Regions from separate parts of the Streptomyces sp. NPDC026092 genome, predicted to be linked through region 2. Evidence: riboswitches for the same ligand, from Rfam matches in the RefSeq annotation. Region 2 holds a riboswitch; each other region holds the start of a gene.
What was found. A riboswitch is a leader RNA that binds a small molecule or an ion and turns the genes downstream of it on or off. The one in region 2 is predicted to bind thiamine pyrophosphate.
Positions count from the first base shown of each region.

Region 1: linked by a shared signal. The riboswitch ahead of AB0F56_RS03130 (thiamine ABC transporter substrate-binding protein) and the one ahead of thiO (glycine oxidase ThiO) in region 2 are both predicted to bind thiamine pyrophosphate.
Region 3: linked by a shared signal. The riboswitch ahead of thiC (phosphomethylpyrimidine synthase ThiC) and the one ahead of thiO (glycine oxidase ThiO) in region 2 are both predicted to bind thiamine pyrophosphate.

Region 1 is NZ_JBEZYN010000002.1:104,397-113,897, reverse strand. It holds gene pyrH (UMP kinase) at 1-277, shown strand, start outside; gene frr (ribosome recycling factor) at 379-936, shown strand; gene AB0F56_RS03140 (phosphatidate cytidylyltransferase) at 936-2,021, shown strand; gene rlmN (23S rRNA (adenine(2503)-C(2))-methyltransferase RlmN) at 2,136-3,242, shown strand; TPP riboswitch at 3,272-3,379, shown strand; gene AB0F56_RS03130 (thiamine ABC transporter substrate-binding protein) at 3,466-4,545, shown strand; gene AB0F56_RS03125 (iron ABC transporter permease) at 4,584-6,206, shown strand; gene AB0F56_RS03120 (ABC transporter ATP-binding protein) at 6,206-7,225, shown strand; gene AB0F56_RS03115 (hypothetical protein) at 7,233-8,177, opposite strand; gene AB0F56_RS03110 (Rossmann fold nucleotide-binding protein) at 8,266-9,390, opposite strand.
Region 2 is NZ_JBEZYN010000016.1:14,021-23,521, forward strand. It holds gene AB0F56_RS24620 (DUF4126 domain-containing protein) at 1-316, shown strand, start outside; gene AB0F56_RS24625 (NAD(P)/FAD-dependent oxidoreductase) at 352-1,785, shown strand; gene AB0F56_RS24630 (hypothetical protein) at 1,813-2,652, opposite strand; gene metF (methylenetetrahydrofolate reductase [NAD(P)H]) at 2,704-3,621, opposite strand; gene thiE (thiamine phosphate synthase) at 3,743-4,393, opposite strand; gene AB0F56_RS24645 (Rv2175c family DNA-binding protein) at 4,483-4,848, opposite strand; gene AB0F56_RS24650 (FAD-dependent oxidoreductase) at 5,120-6,322, opposite strand; gene AB0F56_RS24655 (hypothetical protein) at 6,363-6,704, opposite strand; TPP riboswitch at 6,759-6,871, shown strand; gene thiO (glycine oxidase ThiO) at 6,869-8,071, shown strand; gene thiS (sulfur carrier protein ThiS) at 8,068-8,283, shown strand; gene AB0F56_RS24670 (thiazole synthase) at 8,289-9,083, shown strand; gene pknB (Stk1 family PASTA domain-containing Ser/Thr kinase) at 9,195-9,501, shown strand, end outside.
Region 3 is NZ_JBEZYN010000004.1:73,765-83,265, forward strand. It holds gene AB0F56_RS07580 (cytochrome ubiquinol oxidase subunit I) at 1-434, opposite strand, end outside; gene AB0F56_RS07585 (cyclophilin-like fold protein) at 641-1,021, shown strand; gene hisC (histidinol-phosphate transaminase) at 1,129-2,226, opposite strand; gene AB0F56_RS07595 (LacI family DNA-binding transcriptional regulator) at 2,623-3,729, shown strand; gene AB0F56_RS07600 (metallophosphoesterase) at 3,955-5,178, shown strand; gene AB0F56_RS07605 (hypothetical protein) at 5,340-6,212, shown strand; gene thiC (phosphomethylpyrimidine synthase ThiC) at 6,324-8,114, opposite strand; TPP riboswitch at 8,108-8,255, opposite strand; gene AB0F56_RS07615 (YibE/F family protein) at 8,327-9,501, shown strand, end outside.

The DNA of each region.
Region 1 (9,501 bases), on a different contig from region 2:
CGACGCCGAGGCCCTGCTCATGGGCAAGAACGGCGTCGACGGGGTCTACGACTCCGATCCGAAGACCAACCCCGACGCGGTCAAGTTCGACGCGCTGGAGTACGGCGAGGTGCTCTCCCGCGACCTCAAGGTCGCCGACGCCACCGCCATCACCCTGTGCCGCGACAACAATCTCCCGATCCTCGTCTTCGAACTGCTCGCCGAGGGCAATATCGCGCGCGCGGTGAAGGGTGAGAAGATCGGCACTCTCGTGAGCGACCAGGGCACCCGGGCCTGAGCCTCGGCTCGAACCGGGTACCTCCCCGCGAGGGGACGGACAGAGCCCTGCCGGTCGCAAAACCGTGCAGGACAAGACGCGACGACACGCAGGAGCAAGTGGTGATCGAAGAGACCCTCCTCGAGGCCGAGGAGAAGATGGAGAAGGCCGTCGTGGTCGCCAAGGAGGACTTCGCCGCGATCCGCACCGGGCGTGCGCACCCGGCGATGTTCAACAAGATCGTGGCCGACTACTACGGTGCGATCACGCCGATCAATCAGCTGGCGTCGTTCTCGGTTCCCGAGCCGCGCATGGCTGTCGTGACCCCGTTCGACAAGAGCGCGCTGCGCAACATCGAGCAGGCGATCCGCGACTCCGACCTCGGCGTCAACCCGAGCAACGACGGCAACATCATCCGTGTGGTGTTCCCCGAGCTGACGGAGGAGCGCCGCCGCGAGTACATCAAGGTGGCCAAGGGCAAGGCCGAGGACTCCAAGATCTCCATCCGTTCCGTCCGCCGCAAGGCCAAGGAGACCATCGACAAGCTGGTCAAGGACGGCGAGGTCGGCGAGGACGAGGGCCGGCGCGCGGAGAAGGAGCTCGACGACACCACCGCGAAGTACGTCGCGCAGGTGGACGAGCTGCTCAAGCACAAGGAAGCCGAGCTGCTCGAGGTCTGATGAACGACTCTTCCTGGGGGGCCCCGGCCGGTTCCGGCTACTGGGGGCCCGACCAGGGGCCTGCCCCGGCGGGTCCCGCATACGATGGGCTGCAGGCGGCGCAGACTCGGCCCATGCCCATCGTGCCCGACGTCCCCGCCGGCGATCACCAGGACGACCACGACCGGGGGGCCGCTCAGCCGAGCGGTCCCCTGTTCCGTGACGAGACGCCGAACGAGCACCCGCAGGAGCCCATGTCCAGCCCGAACCGGCCCGCTTCCCCGCAGAAGAAGAGCGCGGGGCGCGACCTGGGCGCGGCCATAGGAGTCGGGGTCGGGCTCGGCGCCGTCATCATCGCGTCCCTCTTCATCTGGAAGGCCGCGTTCGTCGGCGTCATAGCGGTCGCCGTCGTCGTCGGCCTGTGGGAGCTCACCTCCCGCCTCCAGGAGCGCAAGGGCATCAAGGCCCCGCTCGTCCCGCTGGCGGTCGGTGGCGCGGCGATGGTCGTGGCCGGTTACGTCCGCGGAGCGGAGGGGGCCTGGGTCGCCATGGCCCTGACCGCCCTCGCGGTCCTCGTGTGGCGCATGACGGAGCCGCCCGAGGGCTATCTGAAGGACGTCACGGCGGGCGTCTTCGCCGCGTTCTACGTGCCGTTCCTGGCGACGTTCGTGGCGCTGATGCTCACCGCCGACGACGGTGCGGAGCGGGTCCTCACGTTCCTGCTGCTCACGGTCGTCAGCGACACCGGCGCGTACGCGATCGGCTGGCGCTTCGGCAAGCACAAGCTGGCACCGCGGATCAGCCCCGGCAAGACCCGCGAGGGCCTGCTCGGAGCGGTCACGTTCGCGATGGCGGCGGGCGCGCTGTGCATGGAGTTCCTGATCGACGACGGCTCGTGGTGGCAGGGCCTGCTGCTCGGCCTCGCGGTGGCGGCGAGCGCGACGCTCGGCGACCTCGGCGAGTCGATGATCAAGCGCGACCTCGGCATCAAGGACATGGGCACGCTCCTGCCCGGTCACGGCGGCATCATGGACCGCCTGGACTCCCTGCTGCCTACGGCTCCGGTGGTCTGGCTGCTGTTGGTCGTCTTCGTCGGCACCACCTGACCTGCGAATTTGTAGGTGAAGCGCCCGTTGTCCTCCCCCATAGCCCCTCCGGGGCTATGGGGGTGCCCCCATTCGTCGGGCCCTTCTCCGTTCCTCTGCGACACTGGTAGGACCATGCCCAAGCCCGGAGAACTCACTTTCGTCGCGCCCCGCGGAGCCAAGAAGCCGCCGCGGCACCTTGCCGACCTCACGCCCGCCGAGCGCAAGGAGGCCGTCGCCGCGATCGGCGAGAAGCCGTTCCGCGCCAAGCAGCTGTCCACCCACTACTTCGCGCGGTACGCCCACGACCCCGCCGAGTGGACCGACATCCCCGCCGGCTCCCGCGAGAAGTTGCAGGGGGAGCTGCTGCCCGACCTTATGTCCGTGGTCCGGCACATCTCGTGCGACGACGACACCACCCGTAAGACCCTGTGGAAGCTGCACGACGGCACGCTCGTCGAGTCCGTGCTCATGCGGTACCCGGACCGGGTCACCATGTGCATCTCCTCGCAGGCCGGCTGCGGGATGAACTGTCCGTTCTGCGCCACCGGGCAGGCCGGGCTCGACCGGAACCTGTCGACGGCCGAGATCGTGCACCAGATCGTCGACGGGATGCGCGCCCTGCGGGACGGCGAGGTGCCCGGTGGGCCCGCGCGGCTCAGCAACATCGTCTTCATGGGCATGGGCGAGCCGCTCGCCAACTACAAGCGGGTCGTCGGTGCCATCCGGCGGCTCACCGACCCCGAGCCGGACGGGCTCGGGCTGTCGCAGCGCGGGATCACCGTCTCCACCGTGGGCCTCGTGCCCGCGATGCTGCGCTTCGCCGACGAGGGCTTCAAGTGCCGGCTCGCCGTCTCGCTGCACGCCCCCGACGACGAGCTGCGCGACACCCTCGTGCCCGTCAACACCCGCTGGAAGGTCCGCGAGGTCCTCGACGCCGCGTGGGAGTACGCCGAGAAGTCCGGCCGCCGGATCTCCATCGAGTACGCCCTGATCCGCGACATCAACGACCAGGCCTGGCGGGGCGACCTGCTCGGGCGGCTGCTCAAGGGCAAGCGGGTCCATGTGAACCTGATTCCGCTGAACCCGACGCCCGGGTCCAAGTGGACCGCGTCCCGGCCCGAGGACGAGAAGGCCTTCGTCGAGGCCATCGCCGCCCACGGTGTTCCGGTCACCGTCCGTGACACCCGCGGGCAGGAGATCGACGGTGCCTGTGGACAGCTGGCGGCCTCGGAGCGCTGACCTTGTAGTCTGTGCTCGAACACATCTCCATATTCCGACAGGGGAGCGCCACAGCGCTGAGAGTGCGGTCATCGGACCGCAGACCCTCTGAACCTCGCCCAGGTCATTCTGGGTAGGAAGTTCGGTCGCAACTCGAGCTGTTGCGCCCTGCCCACCTCCCGGTGGGCAGGGCCGCGTCTCTTCCTGGTCACACCCAGGAGGAATTTCAGTGAGCACCAAGAAGATGGTCGCTGCGGCGATCGCCGCCGCGCTGGGCGTCACGACGCTCGCCGCGTGCGGTACCGAGGACATCCGCGACGCGGCGGGCAAGAGCGGTGAGCCCGCGCCGAAGACCGTGACCCTCGTGAGTCACGACTCCTTCAACGCCTCCAAGGAGGTCCTGGCGGAGTTCACCAAGCAGACCGGCTTCACCGTCAAGGTCCTCAAGAGCGGTGACGCGGGCGTCGCCGTCAACAAGGAGATCCTGACCAAGGGCTCCCCGCAGGGCGACGTCTTCTTCGGCGTCGACAACACCCTGCTCTCCCGCGCGCTCGACAACGGGATCTTCGTCCCGTACGAGGCGAAGGGGCTCGACCGGGTCCTGCCCGAGACGAAGCTCGACAAGGAGCACCGGGTCACCCCGATCGACACGGGCGACATCTGCGTCAACTACGACAAGAAGTACTTCGCCGACAAGAAGCTCGCGCCCCCGCAGACCTTCGACGACCTGGCCAAGCCGGAGTACAAGAACCTGCTCGTGGTCGAGAACCCCGAGAAGTCCTCCCCGGGCCTCGGCTTCCTGCTCGGCACCGCCGCGCGGTACGGCGACGACGGCTGGCAGGACTACTGGACGAAGCTCAAGGCCAACGGCGTGAAGACCGTCGACAGCTGGGAGCTCGCCTACAACCAGGAGTTCTCCGGCTCCGCCGGCGGCAAGCAGGCCAAGGGAGACCGCCCGCTGGTCGTCTCGTACGCCTCCAGCCCGCCGGTCGAGGTCCTCTACTCCGAGCCGCAGCCGAAGGACGCCCCCACCGGGGTCTCCACCGGCACCTGCTTCCGGCAGATCGAGTTCGCCGGACTCCTGAACGGGGCGAAGAACCCCGAAGGCGGCAAGGCGCTCATCGACTTCCTGATCTCCAAGAAGTTCCAGGAAGACATGCCGCTGCAGATGTTCGTCAACCCGGTGACCGAGGGCGCGCAGCTGCCCGAGCTGTTCACCCAGCACGGTGTGGTGATCGACAAGCCGCAGACCATGGCGCCCGAGAAGATCGCCGAGAAGCGTGACCAGTGGATCCAGTCGTGGTCCTCGACCGTTCTGAAGTAGTTCCCGACCGCCGGGGAAGCGCGGCGCGGCTCGGCCTGATGGTCGTGCCCGTCGCCTTCTTCGCGCTCTTCTTCGCCTGGCCCGTCGCCTCGATCGTCGAGCGCGGGCTGCGGGTCGACGGGGCGTGGGAGTTCGGCCGGTTCGGCGAGACGCTGACCCGGCCCGAGATCCTCGACGTCCTCTGGTTCACCCTCTGGCAGGCGCTCGCCTCCACCGCGCTGACCCTGCTGATCGCGCTGCCCGGCGCGTACGTCTTCGCGCGCTTCGACTTCCCCGGCAAGGGGCTGCTGCGCGCCGTCGTCACCGTGCCCTTCGTGATGCCGACCGTCATGGTCGGCACGGCGTTCCTGGCGCTCGTCGGCCGCGGCGGGCTCCTCGACGAGCTGTGGGGCGTCCGCCTGGACACCACCGTCTGGGCCATCCTCCTCGCGCACGTCTTCTTCAACTACGCCGTCGTCGTCCGGACCGTCGGCGGACTGTGGGCGCAGCTCGACCCCCGCCAGGAGGAGGCCGCCCGCGTCCTCGGCGCCTCCCGGTTCCGGGCGTGGCGGACGGTGACGCTGCCCGCGCTCGCCCCCGCCGTCGCCGCGGCCGCGCTGATGGTCTTCCTCTTCACCGCCGGCTCCTTCGCCGTCGTCCAGATCCTCGGCGGACCGGCGTACTCCACCCTGGAGACGGAGATCTACCGGCAGACGGTCGACCGCTTCGACCTGACGACGGCCGCCGTCCTCACGATCGTCCAGTTCGTCGCCGTCGGCATCGTCCTCGCCGTGCACGCCCGGACGGTACGGCGGCGGGAGACGGCCCTGAAGCTCGTCCCGCCCGAGCAGACCGCGCGCCGGCCCCGGGGGATCGGCGCGTGGGCGCTCTTCGCGGGCGTCCTCGTCTCGATCGTCCTGCTGCTCGTGCTGCCGCTCGCCGTGCTGATCGAGCGGTCCTTCGCCACCCCCGACGGGTACGGGCTCGACTACTACCGGGCCCTCCAGTCCGTCGACCCCTCCGGCACCTTCCTCGTGCCCATGGTCGACACGATCGGGAACTCCCTGCGGTACGCGGTCGTCGCCACCGCCCTCGCGCTGCTCATCGGCGGACTCGCGGCCGCCGCGCTCACCCGGCGTGCCGGGCGGCTCGTGCGTGGCTTCGACGCCCTGCTGATGCTGCCGCTCGGGGTCTCGGCGGTCACGGTCGGCTTCGGCTTCCTGATCACCCTGGACGAGCCGCCGTTCGACCTGCGGGCCAGCTGGATCCTCGTCCCGCTCGCGCAGGCGCTCGTCGGCGTCCCCTTCGTCGTACGGACGATGCTGCCCGTGCTGCGCGCGGTGGACGAGCGGCTGCGGGAGGCGGCGGCCGTGCTCGGGGCCTCGCCGCTGCGGGCCTGGCGCGAGGTCGATCTGCCGCTGGTGCGGCGGGCGGTGCTCATCGCGGCCGGGTTCGCCTTCGCCGTCTCGCTGGGCGAGTTCGGCGCGACGGTCTTCATCGCCCGGCCCGACAACCCGACGCTGCCCGTCGCCGTCGCCCGGCTGCTCGGTCGGCCCGGTGCGCTCAACTACGGCCAGGCCATGGCCCTTTCGACGATTCTGATGGTGGTGTGCGCGGTGTCCCTGCTGCTCCTCGAACGGCTCCGTGTCGACCGGACCACCTCCGGCTCCGGGGAGTTCTGATGCTGCACTTCGAGGACGTGACCGTACGGTTCGGGGAACGGGCCGTGCTCGACTCCGTGGACCTGAAGGTGGCCGACCACGAGATCGTGTGCGTGCTCGGCCCGAGCGGCAGCGGCAAGTCCACGCTGCTGCGGGCCGTCGCCGGACTCCAGGCGCTCGACGGCGGGCGGGTCCGGCTCGACGGCGCGGACCAGGCGGGCGTGCCCGTGCACCGGCGCGGGGTCGGCCTGATGTTCCAGGACCACCAGCTCTTCCCGCAGCGGGACGTCGGCTCCAACGTCGCCTTCGGGCTGCGCATGCGGGGCGTGTCCAAGGCCGAACAGGACGTACGCGTACGGGAGTTGCTGGAGCTCGTCGGGCTGCCCGGGGCCGCGCGCCGGGCCGTCGCCGCGCTCTCCGGCGGCGAGCAGCAGCGCGTGGCGCTCGCCCGGGCGCTCGCGCCCCGGCCCCGGCTGCTGATGCTGGACGAGCCGCTCGGCCAGCTCGACCGCGGCCTTCGGGAACGGCTCGTCGTCGAACTACGCGCCCTCTTCCGCCAGTTGGGTACGACCGTGCTCGCCGTCACGCACGACCAGGGCGAGGCCTTCGCGCTCGCCGACCGGGTCGTGGTGATGCGCGACGGCCGGATCGCCCAGTCCGGGACGCCCCTCGACGTCTGGCGGCACCCGGCCTCCGCGTTCGTGGCCCGGTTCCTCGGCTTCGACAACATCGTGCCCGGCACGGTGAGCGGCGCCGCCGCCGAGACCCCGTGGGGCAAGGTCCCGGTGCCCGACGGCTCGCCCCAGGGCGCGCGGGAGGTCCTCGTCCGCCCGGCGGGCGTCCGGCTCGTGGCCCCGGCGGACGGCCTTGCTTGCGTCGTCGAGTCCCGTACGTTCCGGGGCACGCACGTCGCCGTCCTCCTCCGCCCGGCCGAAGGCCCGCCCCTGGAGGCCGAGCGCGCCCTGCGGGACGCCCCGGAGGTGGGGGCTGAGGTGGGGGTGACGTTCGCGGCGGACGAGGTGGTGGTCCTCGCGGACTAGCGGGGGCTTATCGGGGAGCGCCCGAGCCGGCGGGCTCCCGTGGGGCGGGTGCCGGCTCGTCGTCCGGTGCCGCCGGTTCCGCGCCGTGGGCCTCCGGGGCGCCGTACCAGGCCACCGCGACCGCGCCCGCGACCGCCAGGAGGAAGCCGAGGACGGCCAGCCAGGCGAAGCCCGGGCGGGAGGTGTCGCCGAGCCACCACACCCCGATCATCCCGGGGAGTACGGTCTCGCCGACCACGAGCGCCGCCGTCGCTCCGTTGACCGAGCCGATCTGCAGCGCGACGGTGTGCAGGTACATGCCGCCGATTCCGGCGACGAGGATCGCGTACAGCGCCGGGTCGGTGAGGAGCGCTCCGAGGTCGAAGGGGTCGATGCCGTTGAGGATGCGTACGCCCACGCCGAGCGCGCCGAAGCCGAGCCCCGAGAGCAGACCGGCAAGGATCGCCGCCCGCGCGCCCAGGAGACGTACGACAACGGTGCCGCCGGCCATCAGGAGCAGCGAGATCGCGAGCAGCCACCAGTGCGTGGCGATCGGGGTGTGCCCGCTGCCCTCGGGGCCGGCCGCGGTGGCCAGCAGCACCAGGGCGGAGCAGACCACCCCGATCGAGGTCCACTCCGCGCGGCTCAGCCGGATGCCGAGCAGCCGGACGCTCAGGACCGCCGTGATGACCAGGTTCGCGCTGATCACGGTCTGGGACAGGAAGAGCGGCAGCATCCGGGCGGCGAGCGCGCCGAGGCCGAAGCCGATGAAGTCCAGGACCGTACCGACGACGAACTCCCAGGTCGTCGCCGCCTTCGCGGTCGACGCGAGGCTCGGCCCGCCGCGGCCGGTGAACTGTCCGGAGGCGGCTGCCTCGCGCCGCGCGGACTTGCGCGAGCCGACGGCCTGCAGCACGGAGCCCGTGCCGTAACAGATCGAGGCGGCGACGGCGGTCAGCAGTCCTATGAGCACGGAGTGGCTCCGTTCCGGGAGGCAGGAGGCGGTACGGACTGCCAGACGTGGGATCGGCCGTCGAAGTTGCTTCCTGCGACCCGGTGCTTCAGCTCAGACGGCGGAGCGCCTCCGGGGCCTCGTCGATGGAGTCGACCAGGGCGATCCGCGCCGCCATCGGGCGCTCGGCGGCCAGGGCCTGGAGCAGGGGCCAGGCGGGGAGGCGCTCCGTCCAGTGGGCGCGGTTCACCAGGACCATGGGGGTGGGCTCTCCCCCTCGCCTTCGGCTGGGGGGACCCCCACGCGACTCGTAGTAGTTCGGGGTCGAGTTGTCGAAGATCTCCTGCACCGTGCCGGCCGCGCCCGGCAGGAAGATCACACCGGCGTCGCAGCGGGCGAGCAGGCCGTCCTCGCGGGTGGCGTTGGAGAAGTACTTGGCGATGTGGCCTGCGAAGGGGTTCGGCGGCTCGTGGCCGTAGAACCACGTGGGGATGCCGACCGAGTCGCCGCCCTTCGGCCAGCGGGAGCGCACCTCGAAGGCGGCGCGCGCCCAGTCGGTGATCGACGGGGTGAAGGAGGGCGCCTTGGCGAGGAGTTCGAGCGCCTCGTCCAGGACGTCGTCGGCGTGCGGGGCGGTGTACGCGCCGAGGTTCGCGGCCTCCATCGCGCCGGGGCCGCCGCCGGTCGCCACGGTCAGCCCGTCGCGGGCCAGCGCGCGGCCGAGCCGGGCCGCCCCGGCGTACGCGTCGGTGCCGCGGCCCATCGCGTGGCCGCCCATGACGCCGACGACGCGGGTGCCGACGAGGAGTTCGTCGAGGGCGTCGGAGATGGCGTCGTCGTGGATGGAGCGGAGCATCGACGCGAAGATGTCGCCGTCGGCCTTGGTCTGCTGGAACCAGTCGTACGCGAGGAAGTCGGGCGTCGCCTCGTACCCCTCGTCCTCGACGTGGTCGAACAGTTCGGCGGGGGAGTAGAGGTGGGCGCGGTACGGGTCGAACGGCAGCTCCGGTACGGGTGGGAAGACGAGGGCCCCGTCGGCGCGGACCTTGGCGGCGGCCTCGGGCTGGAGCTCGCAGCCGAGGAAGACGGCGCCGGTGGTGGAGGTGGAGAGCAGGGCGAAGGTGCGGTCGGTGAGGTCCACGGACTGGACGCGGTGGCCTTGGAGGGAGCCGCGGGCGATGACCTCGTCGAACTCGGCGGGGGTGTGGATTTCGCGTTCCTCGCGGTGGGGCATGGGGCCAGGGTAGGGGCCCGGGGTGCGGCCGGTCGTGCGGGGCGCCGCGGCCGGGGTGCGGGGTCTTGTCCGGGGGGGCCGCGCCCAGGGGGCGGGGCCTGTCCGGGCGCC
Region 2 (9,501 bases):
GGTCGGCGGCTCGACCGCGCTGATGAGCCACTTCGTCAAGGCCGGGACCCGGATGGCGATCAACACCTCGCCGGAACCGTTCTCCAACATCGCCATGAGCACGGCGGAGGACCTGGGCGTCGCCGGGATCATCACCTTCGCCATGTTCAACCCCCAGGCGGCGGCGATCATCGCGGCCGTCCTGCTCGTGCTCGGCCTGGTGATACTGATCTTCCTGGCCCACGCCATCCGCCGCTTCCTGCGCCGCAGGGCGCAGCGCAGGGAGGAGCGCCGGCTGGCCGCCGCGCAGCCTCGGCACTCGGTCCCGCCCGACTGACAAGGCTGTCGGTGGCGGCCGATAGGGTCCCTGACATGGCACGGATTGTGGTGATCGGCGCCGGGATGGGCGCCATGGCGGCGGCCGCCCGGCTGGCCGTGGCGGGCCACCGGGTGACGGTGTACGAGCGCGGCGGGACGTACGGCGGTGCGGTGCGCCGCTTCGAGCGGGACGGGTTCGGCTTCGACACCGGCCCCGGTCTGCTGCACCTGCCCGCGGTATACCGCGATCTGTTCGTCAAGACCGGCAAGGAGCCCCTGGAGGAGCTCGTCGAGCTGACGCAGGTCGACCCGGCGAGCCGTCATGTCTTCGCCGACGGCACCCGCGTGGATCTGCCGAACGCCTCACGGTCCGGCACCGTCTCCGCCCTGGACGCGGCGCTCGGCGCGGGCGCGGGCGAGCGCTGGGGCGACTTCCTGGTCCGGGCCCGCGAGGCCTGGGACCGCACGCGCCGCCCCCTCCTGGAGGAGCCGCAGGCCGCGGACACCACGCCGCTCGCCCGGGAGCCGTACCCGGCGCTCAAGGCGGGCCTGTTGCGCCGCCCCACGACCACGCTCGCCCAGGTCGGCGCGCGGGAGCTGCGGGACCCCCGGCTCGTCGCCCTCCTCGACGCGTACGCGTGGGCGTACGGCTTCGATCCGGCCACCGCCCCCGCCTCGGCGACCGTCCTGCCGTACATGGAGCAGACCTTCGGGTCCTGGTACGTGAGCGGGGGCATCCGGGCCCTCGCGGACGCGGTGCACCAGCGGTGCCTGAAGCGGCGGGTGGAGTTCGTCTTCGACTCCGCCGTCACGGGGGTCGTGGAGAAGGACGGCCGGGCGGCCGGGGTCGAGCTGGCGGGCGGCGAGATCGTGGCGGCCGACCACGTGGTCGCGGGGGCGCCCCTGCCGGCGCTCTACGGCGAGCACGTCGTGGCCTGGGAGCGCCAGGACGACTGGCCGTCGTACCAGACGGACACGACGGGCCGGCTGACGGTCTGTCTGGCCCTGCGCGGCGCGCGCGAGGCGGGGGCCGCGCACCGCACGGTGGTGCACGCGGCCGGCGACCGGCCGACGGTGACCGTGCTGCGGCCCGACGACCCGGCGCTGCGCCCCGACGCCGGCCACGAGTCGGTGACGCTCTCCGCGACGGTGGACCTGTACCCCGAGCACGACTGGGCGGAGCTCGCCGGGGAGCTGGTCACGGCGGCGGAGTCCGCCGTGCCGGGGCTCCGCGAGCGGCTGCTCTGGCAGGAGGTCCGCACCCCCGAGGACACCCGGCGCGAGACGGGCGCCGCCGAGGTCCCCGGGCCCGCGCTCGCGGGCGGCCGGGGCATGTACCTCCCGGCGGCCAACCGCTCCCCGCTGCCGGGCCTGTACTTCGCGGGCGGCTGGTCCCACCCGGGCGGCGGGCTCGCCCACGCGGGCATGTCGGGCGCGCTGGTGGCCGGACTGATCGTCGAGGGCGACGACTTCCGCGGCTCCCGGTAGAGGCGAGCCCGGGAGCCGGCGTACGTCTCAGTACCGGTACTGCTGGTCGTTGTCGTAGCCGTAGTACTCCTGGCCGCCCTGCTGCGGCGGCGGGGCGGGCTGCTCGCCGTCCCGCTGCTGCGGCACCCACACCCCGCCGGGCGGGGTGTCGTAGGCGTACGAGGGCGCGTACGGGTCCGCGTAGGACTGCTGGCCGCCGGTGCCGTAGTCGTACGCGGCGTACTGCTGGCCGTCCGTGCCCGGGCCGATGTACGGGTCGGAGTAGGCGGCGTACTGCTGCCTGCCGCCGTCGTAGTCGTAGGCGGGCTGCTCGTACCCGGGCTGCGGTGCGTACCCCGGGTGCTGCTCGTAGCCGCCGTAGCCGCCGTCATATCCCCCGTAGGAGTGCTGCGGAGTCTCGGCGTGGGCCTGCGCATGGTCGTACGCGGGGGTGTAGATGCCGTACTGCCCGGTGTCCTCGGGCATCGGCTGGGGCTCGTAGACGGCCGTCGTCTCGGCCTGTGTCTCGTCGTGCGCGGGGTCGACCGGCTCGTACGCGAGGTCGCTGACCTCCAGCGTGGGGCCTGCGGCCTCGGCGGGCGGGCCGGACTTGCGGCGGCGGCTCGCGCCGGGGCTGCCGCCGATCGCCCAGCCGGTGGAGAAGCCGCGGCGGAAGGAGAGCGTCACGTACGTCTGGCCGACGGCGAAGGCCACCGCGCCCACGATGATCACCGCGACGGACGGCATCAGCACACCGAGGACGACCCCGAGGAAGCCGCAGAAGGCGAGCACGCGCCAGCGCAGCCTCGCCTTGTACTGCAGGAGCACCTCACCCAGCAGCCACAACGCGACGACACCGAACGCGATGTAGAGGACCGTCCACCCCATGCCCGCCCCTCTCCTACGGCCACCGCCGCGGGTCTGGGGCGGGTACGCCGGTCACGACTGCACGTGCAGTCCGAGATTCTCGTAGATCTCCAGCGTCGCGGTGGAGTTGTTCAGCGTGATGAAGTGCAGTCCGGGGACACCCTCGGAGAGCAGACGTGCGCAGAACTCCGTCGCGAACTCGATGCCAATGGAGCGTACAGCGGCCGGATCGTCCTTGACGGCGAGGATGCGGTCTTTCACATCCGCCGGGAAGAGAGCGTTGCTCAGCTGGGGCAGCCTGTCGAGGGTCTTCACGTTCACAACAGGCATGACTTCGGGGATGATCGGCGTCTCGCAGCCGGCCTTCACGACGCTGTCGCGCATCCGCAGATAGTTCTCGGGATCGAAGAACATCTGGGTGATGGCGTAGTCCGCGCCGGCCCGGCACTTGTCCACGAAGTGACGGATGTCCGTGTCCCAGTCGGTGGACCGCGGGTGCATCTCGGGGAAGGCGGCGACGCCCACGCAGAAGTCGCCGGACTCCTTGATCAGCCGAACGAGGTCGGCTGCGTACTGCACGCCCTCGGGGTGCTCGACCCACTCCCCCAGCGGGTCGCCCGGCGGGTCGCCGCGCAGCGCGAGCATGTTGCGGATGCCGGCGTCGGCGTACTGGCCGAGCACGTTGCGCAGCTCGGCGACCGAGTGGTCGACGGCGGTGAGGTGGGCGACGGGGGTGAGGGTGGTGTCGCCGGCGATCTTCTGGGTGGCCTTGACGGTGCCGCCGCGGGTGGTGCCGCCGGCGCCGTAGGTCACGGAGACGAAGCTGGGGCCGACCGCCTCGACGCGGCGCATGGCGTTCCAGAGGCTCCGCTCGCCCTTCTCGGTGCGGGGCGCGAAGAACTCGAACGAGTACGACGGCTTGCCGGACGCGAGGATCTCGCGGACCGTGCGTGCGCGGTCCGAGCGGGTGGAAGCGGTACCTAGGGCCATACCGGCAGGTTAGACGGGGTGCTGCGGCCGACGAAGTGGTGTCCGAGTCGTGGACACCTTTTTGGACACCGTTCGGACGGGGTTTCCCTGCCGCCCGTCGGGGCGCCACGGAGGGTGTGCGCTAGGCGGAGCGCTCGCGGATCCGCTTGGCCAGGCGGGCCGTCGCCGCGGCCGGGTCGTCGGCCTCGGTGATCGCGCGGACGACGACGATGCGGCGGGCGCCCGCGTCCAGGACCTCGTCGAGATTCGTCTCGTCGATACCGCCGATCGCGAACCAGGGGCGGTCCTGCTCAAGGGCGGCGGCGTACCGCACGAGGCCGAGGCCGGGGGCGTACCGCCCGGGCTTGGTGGGGGTGGGCCAGCAGGGGCCGGTGCAGAAGTAGTCCACGCCGGGCTCGGCGGCGGCCGCGTCCACCTCGGACTCGGCGTGGCAGGAGCGGCCGATGAGCACGTCCTCGCCGAGGATCTTCCGGGCGGCGGGGACGGGCAGGTCGTTCTGGCCCAGGTGCAGCACGTCGGAGCCGATGGCGTGGGCGACGTCGGCCCGGTCGTTCACCGCGAGCAGCTTGCCGTGCCGACGGCAGGCCTCGGCGAAGACGGCGAGGTGCTCCAGCTCCTCACCGGCCTCCATGCCCTTGTCGCGGAGCTGCACGATGTCCACGCCGGAGGAGAGCACGGCGTCGAGGAAGGCCGGCAGGTCTCCCTGGCGCCTGCGGGCGTCCGTGCAGAGGTAGAGCCGGGCGTCGGCGAGCTGCGCGCGAGGCGTGGACATGGGTGGTTCCCCCCGTTGGGTGCGGCGGTCCGAGGGGGCCGGGCGGAGCCGGCCCCCAGGGCCTCCTGTGGTGTTTCGGAGCGTGTGCGTCAGACGGCGAGCGCCTGGGCGCGGCGCTTCACCTCCGTGCCGCGATTCTCGCTGAGGGCCTGCGCGGGCGTGCCCGGCAGGGTGGGGTCGGGAGTGAAGAGCCACTCCAGCATCTCTTCGTCGGTGAAGCCGTCGTCCTTCAGGAGGGTCAGGGTCCCGGAGAGGCCCTTGACCACCTTGTCGCCGTCGATGAAGGCGGCGGGCACCTGAAGCGCCTTGTTCTCGCCGCGTCGTACGGCGATGAGCTGGCCCTCCTTGACCAGCTGCCGCACGCGCGTCACCTCGACATCGAGCATTTCCGCGATGTCGGGGAGGTAGAGCCAGGCGGGGACGAGAGCATCGGTCTTTGCGTCAATCTCGGTCACGGGAACAAGCCTGCCATCCCGGACTGACAGTCGGTAGTCGGGCTAGGGGCTGTCCGGCGGATCAGGGCCGGAAAGGACGCGGCGTCTGGCGCATGGGGCCTCCCCAGGCCCTCTGGGCCCAGGGGACGCATCGCAAGGCGCCGGAGCGTCTCGATAGCGGAGCTATCGGGGCGTTTCGGCAACGCGGCGTGGGGGTCCCCCCTGCTCGAAGAGCTTGGGGGAGTGCCGTGCCAGGCGTCGCGGCCCCGGCCATGATCCGCCGGACAGCCCCTTACTGGACTGCGGCCTTCAGAGGGACGGTGGGGTCGGTGGCGCGGGTGGGGTCGAGCTTGGCGCCGGACTCGATCAGCTTGCGGCCCTGGGCCAGGTCGCGGGGGCGGCCGACGGCGAGCAGGGCGACGAGGGAGCCGTCGTGGAGCCAGAGGACGGACCAGGAGGGGTCGGCCGGGTCACCGCGCCGGACCAGTTCGGCGGCTCCGCTGTGGTGGCCGGCGTACTGCACGAAGCGGCCGAACTGCTCGGACCAGAAGTACGGCACCGGGTCGTAGACCGTGGGGGTCTCGCCGATGATGTCGGCCGCGACGGCCCTCGGGCCCTGGAGCGCGTTGTCCCAGTGGTGGACGAGGAGCCGGGCGCCGTAGCGGGCGGAGGGGAAGGAGGCGCAGTCGCCGACGGCGTACACGTCGGGCAGGGAGGTGCGCAGCCGGTCGTCGGCGGTGACGGAGCCGTCCGCGCCCAGGGCGATGCCGGAGCCGGTGAGCCACCGGGTGGCGGGCCGGGCGCCGATGCCGACGACGACCGCGTCGGCGGGCAGCCGCCGGCCGTCGGTGAGGACGACCGTGCCGGGTTCGACGGACTCCACGCGCGCGTGGGTGAGGAGTTCGGCGCCGCTCTCCTCGTACCAGCGCGCCATCGGGGCGGCGACCTCGGCGGGCAGCGCGCCGGCGAGCGGGCGGTCGGCGGCCTCGACGACGGTGACCGCGCACCCCGCCTCGCGCGCGGCGGTGGCGAACTCGGCGCCGATCCAGCCGGCGCCGACGACCACGATGTCGTGGCGGCGCTCCAGGACGGGCTTGAGGCGGGCGGCGTCGTCGAGGGTGCGCAGCAGGTGGACCCCGGGGACGCCCTCGGTGCCGGGCAGGGTGATCGGTTCGGCGCCGGTGGCGAGGACCAGGACGTCGTACGGGACGGGCCCGGCCTCGGTGTCGACCTCGTGAGCGTCGGCGCGCAGCCCGGTCACGTCGAGGCCGAGGCGCAGCTCGATGGCGAGCGCCTCGAAGTCGACGTCGAAAGCCGAGTCCTCGGCCTTGCCGAGGAGGACCGCCTTGGACAGCGGCGGCCGGTCGTAGGGCTGGTGGGGCTCGGCCCCGATGAGGGTGACCGCCCCGGTGAAGCCCTGTTCGCGCAGGGCCACGGCGGTCTGCACCCCCGCCATCCCGGCGCCCACGACGACGACCCGCTGCTCTGCCTGCATCTGCTCGCTCACCCGTTCACCTTAACTATCTGACGTACCGTCAGGAAGGCAGCTGTTCCACGACGCTGGTGCCGGAGCCCTCCTGGGACTCCCATGCCCAGCTCTCCTCCAGCCGAACGCGCCCGTCCGGCAGCTCCACCACGAGCGAGACGCAATGCCCGGAAGAGGTCGTTCCGTCCTGCTTCAGCTGGACGTAACGGAAGTCGAGCCGGTCCCCCGCGCGCGTGCCGACGAGAAACCCGCGCACGACGTCCCCGCCCGCGTACTCGGCCCAGATCCGGCCCTCCTCCTCGTGGTACGTGAACCGGGTACGCGTCCCGACCTGACCGGGGGCCTGGTCGGCGACCGGCGCGAGGACGAGTCCGTCGAGAGAACGGGGCACGGTGGAGGCTCCCTTACTGGGCGTCGGGGGCTGGGGTTAGGCTGACGGTCAACGTAGAGCACTCGCGGGAGCCCGGACGCACCGGGCTGAGAGGGAGGCTGGCCGGCCTCCGACCGTACGAACCTGATCCGGGTCATGCCGGCGAAGGGAGGGGCTGGACGCCCATGTCGCGTACACGCAGTACGGGCAGTACAGGCAGTACCCGCAGCACAGGCGGTACCTCCGACGTTCTCGTCGTCGGGGGCGGCATCATCGGCCTGGTCACCGCCTGGCGGTCCGCGCAGCGCGGGCTGAGCACGGCGGTCGTGGACCCCGAACCCGGCGGCGGGGCCGCCCGCGTGGCGGCCGGGATGCTCGCCGCCGTCACCGAACTCCACTACGGCGAGGAGACCCTGCTCGCCCTCAACCTCGCCTCCGCGCACCGCTACCCCGCGTTCGTCGCCGAACTCGAGGAAGCCACCGGGCACGACGTCGGCTACCGCGCCTGCGGCACGCTCGCCGTCGCGCTCGACGCCGACGACCGGGCCCATCTGCGCGATCTGCACGCCCTGCAGATCCGCTCCGGCCTGGAGTCGGAGTGGCTCAACGGGCGCGAGTGCCGCCGCCTCGAGCCGATGCTCGCCCCGGGCGTGCGCGGCGGACTGCGGGTCGACGGCGACCACCAGGTCGATCCGCGCCGCCTCGCCGCCGCCCTGGTCACCGCCTGCGAGCGGGCCGGGGTGGTCTTCCACCGGAGCCTCGCCGAACGCCTCACGGTGGTACGGGACCGGGCCACGGGCGTGACGCTCGCCGACGGCACCGAGCTCACCGCGGACCAGGTCGTGCTGGCCGCGGGCAGCCTCAGCGGCCGGCTCGCGGGCGTACCGCCGGAGGTCCTGCCGCCCGTACGTCCCGTCAAGGGACAGGTCCTGCGGCTGACCGTGCCGCCCGCGTTCGCGCCGTTCCTGTCCCGGACCGTCCGGGCGGTCGTGCGCGGCAGCCACGTCTACCTCGTCCCGCGCGAGAACGGCGAGCTGGTCGTCGGCGCGACCAGCGAGGAGCTGGGCTGGGACACCACCGTCACGGCGGGCGGGGTGTACGAGCTGCTCCGCGACGCCCACGAGCTGGTCCCCGGCCTCACCGAGCTGCCGCTCACCGAGACCCTGGCGGGCCTGCGCCCCGGGTCGCCGGACAACGCGCCGCTGCTCGGCCCGACCGCGCTCGACGGCCTCCGCCTCGCCACCGGGCACTACCGCAACGGCGTGCTGCTCACTCCGGTCACCGGCGACGTCATGGCCGAGTTCCTCACCACCGGCGCGCTTCCTGACGAGGCCCGCCCCTTCACTCCCCGCCGCTTCTCCCCCGTACGACAGGAGCAGCCCGCATGACCGCCACGAACACGACCGTCTCCGTCAACGGCGAGGCGCGTGTCCTCGCCGCGCCCACGACCCTCGACGCCCTGGTCACCACGCTCACCACCGCGCCCTCGGGCGTGGCGGCGGCCGTCAACGAGACCGTCGTGCCGCGCAGCCAGTGGTCCGCGACCGTCCTCGGCGAGGGCGACCGGGTCGAGGTCCTCACCGCCGTCCAGGGAGGCTGAGCGCGATGTCCGACGACACCTTCCTCCTCGGCGGTACGGAGTTCTCCTCCCGGCTGATCCTCGGCACGGGCGGCGCCCCGAGCCTGGAGATCCTCGAACGCTCCCTGGCCGTCAGCGGCACCGAGCTGACCACGGTCGCCATGCGGCGGCTCGACCCGACCGTGCGGGGCTCGGTCCTCTCCGTCCTGGAGAAGCTCTCGATCCGCGTGCTGCCGAACACGGCGGGCTGCTACACGGCGGGCGAGGCGATCCTGACCGCACGCCTGGCCCGGGAGGCGCTCGGCACCGACTGGATCAAGCTGGAGGTCATCGCCGACGAGCGGACCCTGCTGCCGGACCCGGTCGAGACCCTCGACGCGGCCGAGACGCTGGTCGACGACGGCTTCATCGTCCTGCCGTACACCAACGACGACCCGGTCCTCGCGCGGAAGCTGGAGGACGTGGGGTGCGCGGCGATCATGCCGCTCGGCTCGCCGATCGGCTCCGGGCTCGGGATCCGCAACCCGCACAACTTCGAGCTGATCGTCGATCGCGCGGGCGTCCCGGTGATCCTGGACGCGGGGGCCGGCACGGCCTCGGACGTCGCCCTGGCGATGGAGCTGGGCTGCTCGGCGGTCATGCTCGCCTCCGCGGTGACCCGGGCGCAGGACCCGGTCCTGATGGCGGAGGGGATGCGGCACGCGGTGGAGGCTGGCCGCCTGGCCCATCGGGCGGGCCGGATCCCGCGCCGGCACTTCGCCGAGGCCTCCTCCCCCACGGACGGCCGCGCGGTCCTGGACCCGGAACGCCCCGCGTTCTGAGCCCGCGGGAGCCCTTCGGGACCCGAGGCGCGCCGTGCGTCGCGTCACAGGTGTGCTGCGGTCGGGCCGGTGGGGAACGGGGTGGCCTCACCGGCTCGTAAACTCGGGGCCGTGGACACGACCCTTCAGGACCCCCTCGTCGGGCAGCTGCTCGACGGCCGCTACCGCGTCGACGCGCGCATCGCCGTCGGCGGGATGGCCACGGTCTACCGGGCCGTCGACACCCGGCTCGACCGGGTGCTCGCGCTCAAGGTGATGCACCCGGCCCTCGCCACCGACGCCGCGTTCGTCGAGCGGTTCATCCGCGAGGCCAAGTCCGTCGCCCGGCTCTCCCACCCCAATGTGGTGGGGGTCTTCGACCAGGGCGCGGACGGCGCGTACGTCTATCTGGCCATGGAGTACGTCGCCGGGTGCACCC
Region 3 (9,501 bases), on a different contig from region 2:
TACGCGGAGAGGATGGTGCCGATCGAGACCATCCACATGCAGGCCAGGTGGATCCTCTTCGGCAGCTTGTCCCAGCCGAAGATCCACAGGCCGATGAACGTGGACTCGAAGAAGAACGCGATCAGCGCCTCGAAGGCGAGCGGCGCGCCGAAGATGTCTCCGACGAAGCGCGAGTAGTCGGACCAGTTCATGCCGAACTGGAACTCCTGGACGATGCCGGTGACGACACCCATCGCGATGTTGATCAGGAAGAGCTTGCCCCAGAACTTCGTCGCCCTGAGGTACTTCTCCTTCTCCGTCCGCACCCAGGCCGTCTGGAGACCGGCGGTGAGCGCGGCGAGAGAGATCGTCAGAGGGACGAAGAGAAAGTGGTAGACGGTGGTGATGCCGAACTGCCATCGCGCCAGAGTCTCTGGCGCCAGAGCTAGGTCCACGTCGTCAATCTCCTTACATCGCCGTGGTCACAACGGCAGTTTGCCCCTTTAATCCCACCTATTACGGGAGGAATAGAGACACGCTTGTGAACGCGTTCACATTCACAAGCATTATGGCTCATACGAAATCCGTACGTAAGACCGGGGTACCCCTACTCGAAGGTCACCCCTTCCCCAGGCCTTCAACATATTGTTGAATCTGGGGCATGACCTTTCGGATCCGCATCTCATGGCCCGCCGGACACACCACGGCGACCCTCGAAGAAACCCCCACGAGCACGGCGCTCGCGGGGGCACTCCCGATCGTCTCCACCGCCCGCACCTGGGGCGAGGAGGTCTACTTCGACACTCCGGTCTCCACCGCCGTCGAGGCCGGCGCGCGGCAGGTGGTGGAGCCGGGCACTGTCGCGTTCTGGACGGAGGGCGACGCCCTCGCGCTCCCCTACGGCCCCACCCCGATATCCCTGGGTGACGAATGCCGGCTCGCCAGCCCGTGCAACGTGCTGGGCGCGCTCGACGGCGACCCCCGCGTCCTGGCCACTGTCAGGGACGGCGACCCGATCCGCGTGGAGCGCGCCGAGGCCTGACCGCACCGACCGGCCGACCGGCCGACCGGCCGACCGCCTGACCCGAGCCGACCGGCCAACCCCAGCCGGCACGCTCCCCAGCCGGCACGCTCCCGAGCCGACCCCTGTCAGACGTCCCTGCGGAAGCCCTCCGCCGTCTTCAGAAACAGGTCGTTCGCCTCACTCTCACCGATCGTGACGCGCACGCCCTCCCCCGCGAACGGCCGCACCACCACGCCGTGCCGTTCGCACTCCGCCGCGAAGTCCAGCGTCCGCTCACCGAGCCGCAGCCAGACGAAGTTCGCCTGGGTGTCCGGCACGGTCCAGCCCTGGGCCACGAGCCCCGCGTGGACCCGCTCGCGCTCGGCCACCAACGAGCCCACCCGTCCGAGCAGTTCGTCCTCGGCCCGCAGCGAGGCCACCGCCGCGTCCTGCGCCAGCTGACTCACGCCGAACGGCACCGCCGTCTTGCGCAGCGCCGCCGCCACCGGCTCATGGGCGATCGCGAAGCCGACCCGCAGCCCCGCCAGGCCGTACGCCTTGGAGAAGGTGCGCAGCACCGCCACGTTCGGACGGTCGCGGTACAGCTCGATGCCGTCCGGGATCTCCGTGTCCCGGACGAACTCGCGGTACGCCTCGTCGATGACCACCAGGACGTCGGAGGGCACCCGGTCCAGGAACCGCTCCAGCTCGGCCCTGCGGACCGCGGTGCCCGTGGGGTTGTTCGGGTTGCACACGAAGATCAGCCGGGTGCGGTCGGTGATCGCCTCGGCCATCGCGTCGAGGTCGTGCACCTCGCCGTCGGTCAGCGGCACCTGCACCGAGGTCGCCCCGCTGATCTGCGTGATGATCGGGTACGCCTCGAAGGACCGCCAGGCGTAGATGACCTCGTCGCCCGGGCCCGAGGTGGCCTGGATCAGCGACTGGGCGACGCCCACCGAGCCCGTGCCGGTGGCCAGGTGCGCGAGCGGCACCCCGAAGCGGTCCGCGAGCTCGTTCATCAGGCCGGTGCAGGCCATGTCCGGGTACCGGTTGAAGGCACCGGCGGCGGCCACCGCGCTCTCCATCACACCGGGCAGCGGCGGGTACGGGTTCTCGTTGGAGGACAGCTTGAAGGCGACCGGACCGCCCGCGGCGGCCGGCTTGCCCGGCTTGTAGGTGGGGATGCCGTCCAGCACGGAGCGCAGCTTCGGGCCGCCCTCGCCCGTCCCGTCCGTACCGCCCACTCCTGCGGTGTCGCTCACTGCGCTCACTGTGGTCCTCCTCGACCGTCCGTACCACCAATGCTCCTCACCTTATGAGGATTCGCCTCCGCTGCGAATGGGCTGTGGACAACGGATGGCGGATGCTGTGGACAACTGGGGGAGCGCGCGATCGGGTGGCGCGCGCTGGTGGCGGGCGCCGTGGCGCGCGTCGCCCGTAGAGGTGAGTTGAGACCTCTTCGAGACATGGGCTCCCTGGCAGGCCCATACGGGTCGACAACCATAGATCGCACGCGAGACCCCTTAACCCCCTTTCCTTCGAAGGCAATTGAGGGTTCTCGATCATGCAGAAACGTGCCTGTCAACGAGTGAATATGCGAGCGTCCCAACCACCCGCCCTCGCCCTACTATCGGCTCGCCATGACAGCAGCAGGGAAGCACCAGGTGAGCCGGGCACAGACCCGGGGAAGCCGGCAGGGGCGAGCGGGCATCCGGGATGTGGCCGCCGCCGCCGGGGTCTCCATCACGACTGTCTCCGACGCGCTCAACGGCAAGGGCCGGCTCCCGGACGCCACCCGCCGCCACGTCCGCGAGGTCGCAGATCGGCTGGGCTACCGCCCATCCGCGGCGGCCCGCACGCTCCGCACCGGCAAGTCGGGCCTCATCGGCCTGACCGTGACCACATACGGGGATGAACCTTTCACCTTCACCGAATTCGCGTACTTCGCGGAGATGGCCAGAGCCGCCACATCGGCCGCGCTCGCCCGGGGCTACGCCCTGGTCATCCTGCCCGCGACCTCCCGCCATGACGTCTGGTCGAACGTCGCCCTCGACGGCACCGTCGTCATCGACCCCTCCGACCACGACCCGGTCGTCACCGAGCTCGTCCGCCAGGGCCTGCCTGTCGTCTCCGACGGACGCCCCGCCGGCACCCTCCCGGTGACCGCCTGGGTCGACAACGACCACGAAGCCGCCGTCCTCGACCTCCTCGACCACCTCGCCGACGCCGGCGCCCGCCGGATCGGCCTTCTCACCGGCACGACCACCGACACGTACACCCGCCTGTCCACCACCGCGTACCTCAACTGGTGCGAGCGGGTCGGCCAGGACCCCGTCTACGAGGCCTATCCGGCGCACGATCCGTGCGCGGGCGCCGTCGCGGCCGACCGGCTGCTCGCCCGCCCCGACCGTCCCGACGCCGTCTACGGCCTCTTCGACCCGAACGGAACCGATCTGCTGGCGGCCGCCCGCCGCTACGGACTGCGCGTACCGGACGATCTGCTGCTGGTCTGCTGCAGCGAGTCGACCGTCTACGCCAACACCGAACCGCCCATCACGACCCTCTCGCTCAAACCGCGCCGGATCGGCACGGCCGTCGTCCAGCTCCTCATCGACGCCATCGAGGGGATCGACACCGACGGACCGGTCGAGCAGGTGATACCGACCGAACTCATCGTCCGGACGTCCTCCCAGAGGCGTTCGCCGCGAACGACGGTCAGCCCGCCCCGGTCTCCCGCGAAGGACTGAAAGGGTCGGCTTTGGGGCCGTGCCGGACACAAACTCCGGCCCGGCCCTGCTCCGACCCCGGACCGGACCTTCTCAATTCGGGCGAAACAACCGGTGAACCCGGAGTGGACCCGGATTCACCACCCCTGGTGCGTCACACAGGCGGACCCTCATTCCTATGATGGGCGCACGACACCGCGGACCACCCCGACCAGGCCGGTCCGCGATGTGCAGGGCATCGCGACGGTGGTGGAGGGGTCGATGACTCAGGGGGCCGGGCAGGAACCCGTGGTGCGCACGGCGACATTGCGTGACTTCCGCGTACCGCCGTACGCCCGCGTGCCCGTGCAGGGCCAACCCCTGGAGCCCCCCGCGGGGCATCCCGTCGTCCCCGACGAGATCGTCCGGCCCGTCGCGGACCCGACCCTCCACCTCGGCCTCGGCGCCTCCGCCCTGTCCTCCCTCACGCCCCCGGTCTCGCTCTCCTCGGCCCTTCCCGGCCACCCCGGGAACGCCTTCCCGGACGACGAGCTGCCCGAGGGCTACACCCCCACCGAGCGCGACCTCCCGGTGATCAACCGGGGAGACACCGTCCAGGTCCGCGTGGACCCGGTCCCGTCCCCCGCGCCCGCCCCGGCCGCCGGCGAGGGCCCCGGACCGCTCTACGTGGTCGGCGACGTCCACGGCTACCTCGACGAACTCGTCGCCGCCCTGCGCGAGCAGGGACTCATCGACGAGGCCGGCGCCTGGTCCGCGGGCAACGCCCGCCTCTGGTTCCTCGGCGACTTCACGGACCGCGGTCCCGACGGCATCGGGGTCATCGACCTCGTCATGCGCCTGTCCGCGGAGGCCGCCGCCGCCGGTGGCTACTGCAAGGCCCTGATGGGCAACCACGAGCTGCTCCTGATCGGCGCCAAGCGCTTCGGGGACACCCCCGTCAACTCCGGGGCCGGCACCGCCACCTTCCAGGCCGCCTGGCTGCTCAACGGCGGCCAGAAGCACGACATGGACCGGCTCCAGGACGTCCACATGCAGTGGATGGCCCGGCTCGACGCCGTGGTGGAGGAGGACGGGCATCTGCTCATGCACTCCGACACCACCGCCTACCTCGAGTACGGCAGCACCATCGAGGACGTCAACGAGACCGTCCACGAGATCCTCAACCGGAACGACGCGGACGAGGTCTGGGACGTGTTCCGCAAGTTCACCAAGCGCTTCGCCTTCCGCGACGACGCCGGCCCCCAGGCCGTCCAGGAGCTCCTCTCCACCTACGGTGGCAGCCGCGTCGTGCACGGCCACAGCCCCATCCCGTACCTCCTGGGCCAGGTCGGCACCGAGGACGGCGAGGGCGGCTCGGGCCCGGGCGTCGACGGTCCGCACGTGTACGCGGACGGACTGGCGATCGCCATGGACGGCGGCGTGACCATGGCCGGAAAGCTGCTGGTCGTCCAACTCCCCCTGCATGGCTGACGCATAACGCTGCGCATCCGGGGAAGTCGATTTCAGGAAACCCCCTGTCACCCTGTGCCATAACCGCAATACCATCGGATCATCCGTAGCAGGCTCTCCTCCGTTTCCGCCCAACCGGCCGTAAATCCCACGGTCAACGCGGCCCTACGGAGCATCGGGGGATGCACATGAACGTGGCTCCGCACCTGCTGACCGAGGATCGTGCCGAGTACGAGCGCCTCCTCGACGACGCACTGCGCAACGCGTACGACCATCCAGATCTCGCCGAGATCGGGAAACGGCTCACGGCCGGCCAACTGCGCACGATGGCGCTGAGCGCGACGGCCCTGATCACCGCCGCGGCGGCGATCGAGTACGACCACTTCGTGAAAGTCCGCGAAGAGGTCCGCTCACCGAGCGGTACGAGCGTGATGGACGCCGTCCTGACGGCGGACGGCGACGGGGCGAGCGGCGGCCCGGGAGCGGGCATCGTCGCGATCGTCACCGTCCTCGCGCCGGTCCTCGCCGGGCCGGCCGCTCTGATATTCCTGCTGGTCGGCGCCGTGCTGAAGGTGCTCGCACCCACGCTCACCGTCGCCGACACCCTGCTGACCGCGGGCTGGTTCTTCGGGGCCGTCGCCGCCGCCGGCCTCTTCTGCGCCGCCGTCGGGCTGCTGGTCACGGCGCTGCGCAACCGCTCCACGGAAGTGGCCGCGAGCGACCCACCCCGTACGGAAGCGGACGACGAGCTGTCCCGGGCCCGGGAGGCCTGGCGCCGCGCCCTGCTGGAACGGGGCATCCTGCCGTTCCTCCGCGAGGCCCTGGCCGCCCCCGGACCGCCGGACCCACCGTCCGTGCCACCGCCGCGCACCGACCGCATAGCCAAATTCGGCTACAGCGGACCGGACTTCTCCAGCCCGAACGAAGGCTCGTCCGGAACGCGCCCCACCTTCACGAGCCCCGACTACACCGGGCCCGAGTTCACGAGCCCGGACTTCACCGGCCCCGGCCACACCGGCCCGGAGATCGGCCCTTCGGAACACCGACCGGACTGAGCCGGAGCCCCAGGAGCGGCACGGCCACCTTGTTCGCGCGGACGGGGCCCCGGGAACCGGCGGCGGCGCCCAAGGGCCCGCGATCCCCCCGTGGATCGCGGGCCCTTCCGGTTACTGCTCCGCCAGCGGCAGGTAGACGCGGTTGCCGGCCGCCGCGAACTCCTTGGACTTCTCCGCCATACCGGCCGAGATCTCGTCCGCCTTGAGGTCGCCGCCGTGCTCCCGGCGGATGTCCTGCGAGATCTTCATCGAGCAGAACTTCGGACCGCACATCGAGCAGAAGTGCGCGGTCTTCGCGGGCTCCGCCGGAAGCGTCTCGTCGTGGAACTCACGGGCCGTGTCCGGGTCGAGCGCCAGGTTGAACTGGTCCTCCCAGCGGAACTCGAACCGCGCGTCCGACAGCGCGTCGTCCCACTCCTGCGCCCCCGGGTGCCCCTTGGCCAGGTCCGCGGCGTGCGCCGCGATCTTGTACGTGATGACGCCGGTCTTCACGTCGTCACGGTTGGGCAGGCCCAGGTGCTCCTTCGGCGTGACGTAGCAGAGCATCGCCGTGCCCCACCAGGCGATCATCGCGGCGCCGATGCCCGAGGTGATGTGGTCGTACGCGGGCGCGACGTCCGTGGTCAGCGGGCCGAGGGTGTAGAACGGCGCCTCCTCGCAGATCTCCTGCTGGAGGTCGATGTTCTCCTTGATCTTGTGCATCGGGACGTGCCCGGGGCCCTCGATCATCGTCTGCACGTTGTGCCGCTTGGCGATCGTGTTCAGCTCGCCGAGCGTGCGCAGTTCGGCGAACTGCGCCTCGTCGTTGGCGTCCGCGATCGAGCCGGGCCGCAGGCCGTCGCCGAGCGAGTACGTGACGTCGTACGTCGCGAGGATCTCGCAGAGTTCCTCGAAGTTCGTGTAGAGGAAGTTCTCCTTGTGGTGCGCGAGGCACCAGGCGGCCATGATCGAGCCGCCGCGCGAGACGATGCCGGTCTTGCGACGGGCGGTCAGCGGGACGTACGGCAGCAGGACTCCGGCGTGGACCGTCATGTAGTCGACGCCCTGCTCGGCCTGCTCGATGACCGTGTCCTTGTAGATCTCCCAGGTCAGCTCCTCGGCCTTCCCGTCGACCTTCTCCAGGGCCTGGTAGAGCGGCACGGTGCCGATCGGCACGGGAGAGTTGCGCAGCACCCACTCGCGCGTGGTGTGGATGTTGCGGCCGGTGGACAGGTCCATGACCGTGTCGGCGCCCCACTTGGTCGCCCAGGTCATCTTCTCCACCTCCTCCTCGATGGAGGAGGTGACGGCGGAGTTGCCGATGTTGGCGTTGACCTTCACCAGGAACCGCTTGCCGATGATCATCGGCTCGATCTCCGGGTGGTTGACGTTGGCCGGCAGTACGGCACGCCCCGCCGCGATCTCCTCCCGTACGACCTCGGGAGAAACGTTCTCTCGGATCGCGACGTACTCCATCTCCGGGGTGATCTCGCCCCGGCGGGCGTACGCGAGCTGGGTCACGGCCTCGCCGCCGCGGCCCCGGCGGGGCAGGCGCGGACGGCCGGGGAAGACGGCGTCGAGGTTCTTCAGCCCACCGCCGCGCGGCGAGGTGTGCTTGATGCCGTCGTCCTCGGGACGGACCGGGCGGCCCGCGTACTCCTCGGTGTCGCCCCGCCCGATGATCCAGTTCTCGCGCAGCGGCGGCAGGCCCCGCCGTACGTCGGTGTCGATGGTGGGGTCGGTGTACGGACCGGACGTGTCGTACAGCGTCACGTCCTTGCCGTTGGTGAGGTGCACCTGCCGGACGGGCACGCGGAGGTCGGGGCGCGAGCCCTCGACGTACCCCTTGTGCCAACCCGGCTTGCGCTCGTCCTGGCCGGCGTTCTCGCTGGTGGCAGGCGTGCGTGCATCCTGAATGGTCATGAGACCGATCTCCCTACGCCGGCATTACCCGGTAACAGGTTCGGCGGTCGGCGCAGCCTCCTCCCGTACGTACATTCAGTACGCGCGTACGGTGATCAGCGCCCTCTCAGCCCGGTGCTCCGAGCTCCCGCGTGTGCAAAGGTGTCACCACGCTAGCGTCAATCCGGCCGTGCTGAACAGTGGGCCCCCGCCGTTCTTGCGATGATCGGTCGGTGACTTCCTCGCAGCAGACCCCTGAACCCGACGGTCATGACGGCCCTGGCGCCCATGGCGACGCGGGCCACGGGCACGGCCATTCGCACAGCCATGGGCCGGCCGCGCCCGTCTCCCGGCACCTGCGCAGGGTCATCGCCGCTGTCCTGATCCCGTTCGCCGCGGCGGTCGTGGTCGGGCTGGTGGTGCTGTGGCCGGGCGGCGCCCCGGAGCACGAGCGCACCGGCGTCGGCTTCGACCGGCAGACGTACCAGGGCAAGGTCGTCTCGGTGGAGCAGGTCGACTGCAAGGACGTGAACGCCGCTCAGGTCCCGCCGACCGGCGACACTTCGACGCCCGAGGGGCGCGAGGCGGCCAACGCCCAGCAGGGGGAGTGCGAGAAGGCGACGATCGAGGTCACGAGCGGTCCGGACAAGGGCCGTACGTTCGTCGAGATCGTGCAGCCGGACGCGCCGCGCCAACTCGACGAGGGCCAGGGCGTGGTGGTGGCGTACGCGCCGGACGCGCCGCGCGACCTGCAGTACTCGGTGACGGACGTGAATCGCAAGGTGCCGCTGGCGGTGCTCGGCCTGATCTTCGCCGTGGCGGTCGTGCTGGTCGGCCGGATGCGTGGCGTGATGGCGCTGATCGCGCTCGCCGTGAGCTTCATGATCCTGACCTTCTTCATCCTCCCGGCGATCCTTCAGGGGTCGAATCCGCTGGTGGTGGCGGTGGTCGGGTCGAGCGCGATCATGCTGATCGCGCTCTACATGTGCCACGGCCTGTCCGCCCGCACCTCGGTCGCGGTGCTCGGCACCCTGATCTCGCTGCTGCTGATCGGTCTGCTCGGCTCGTTCTTCATCAGCTGGGCCTCGCTGAGCGGCAACACGGACGACAACACCGGTCTGATCCACGGGCTCTACCCGGACATCGACATGTCCGGTCTGCTGCTCGCGGGCATCATCATCGGCTCGCTCGGCGTCCTCGACGATGTGACGGTGACGCAGACCTCGGCGGTGTGGGAGCTGCACCAGGCCGATCCCCGGCTCGGGCCGCGCGGTCTCTACCGGGCGGGCATCAGGATCGGCCGCGACCACATCGCGTCCGTGGTGAACACGCTGGTCCTCGCGTACGCCGGCGCGGCCCTGCCCCTGCTGCTGCTCTTCTCCATCGCGCAGAGCAGCGTGGGGACGGT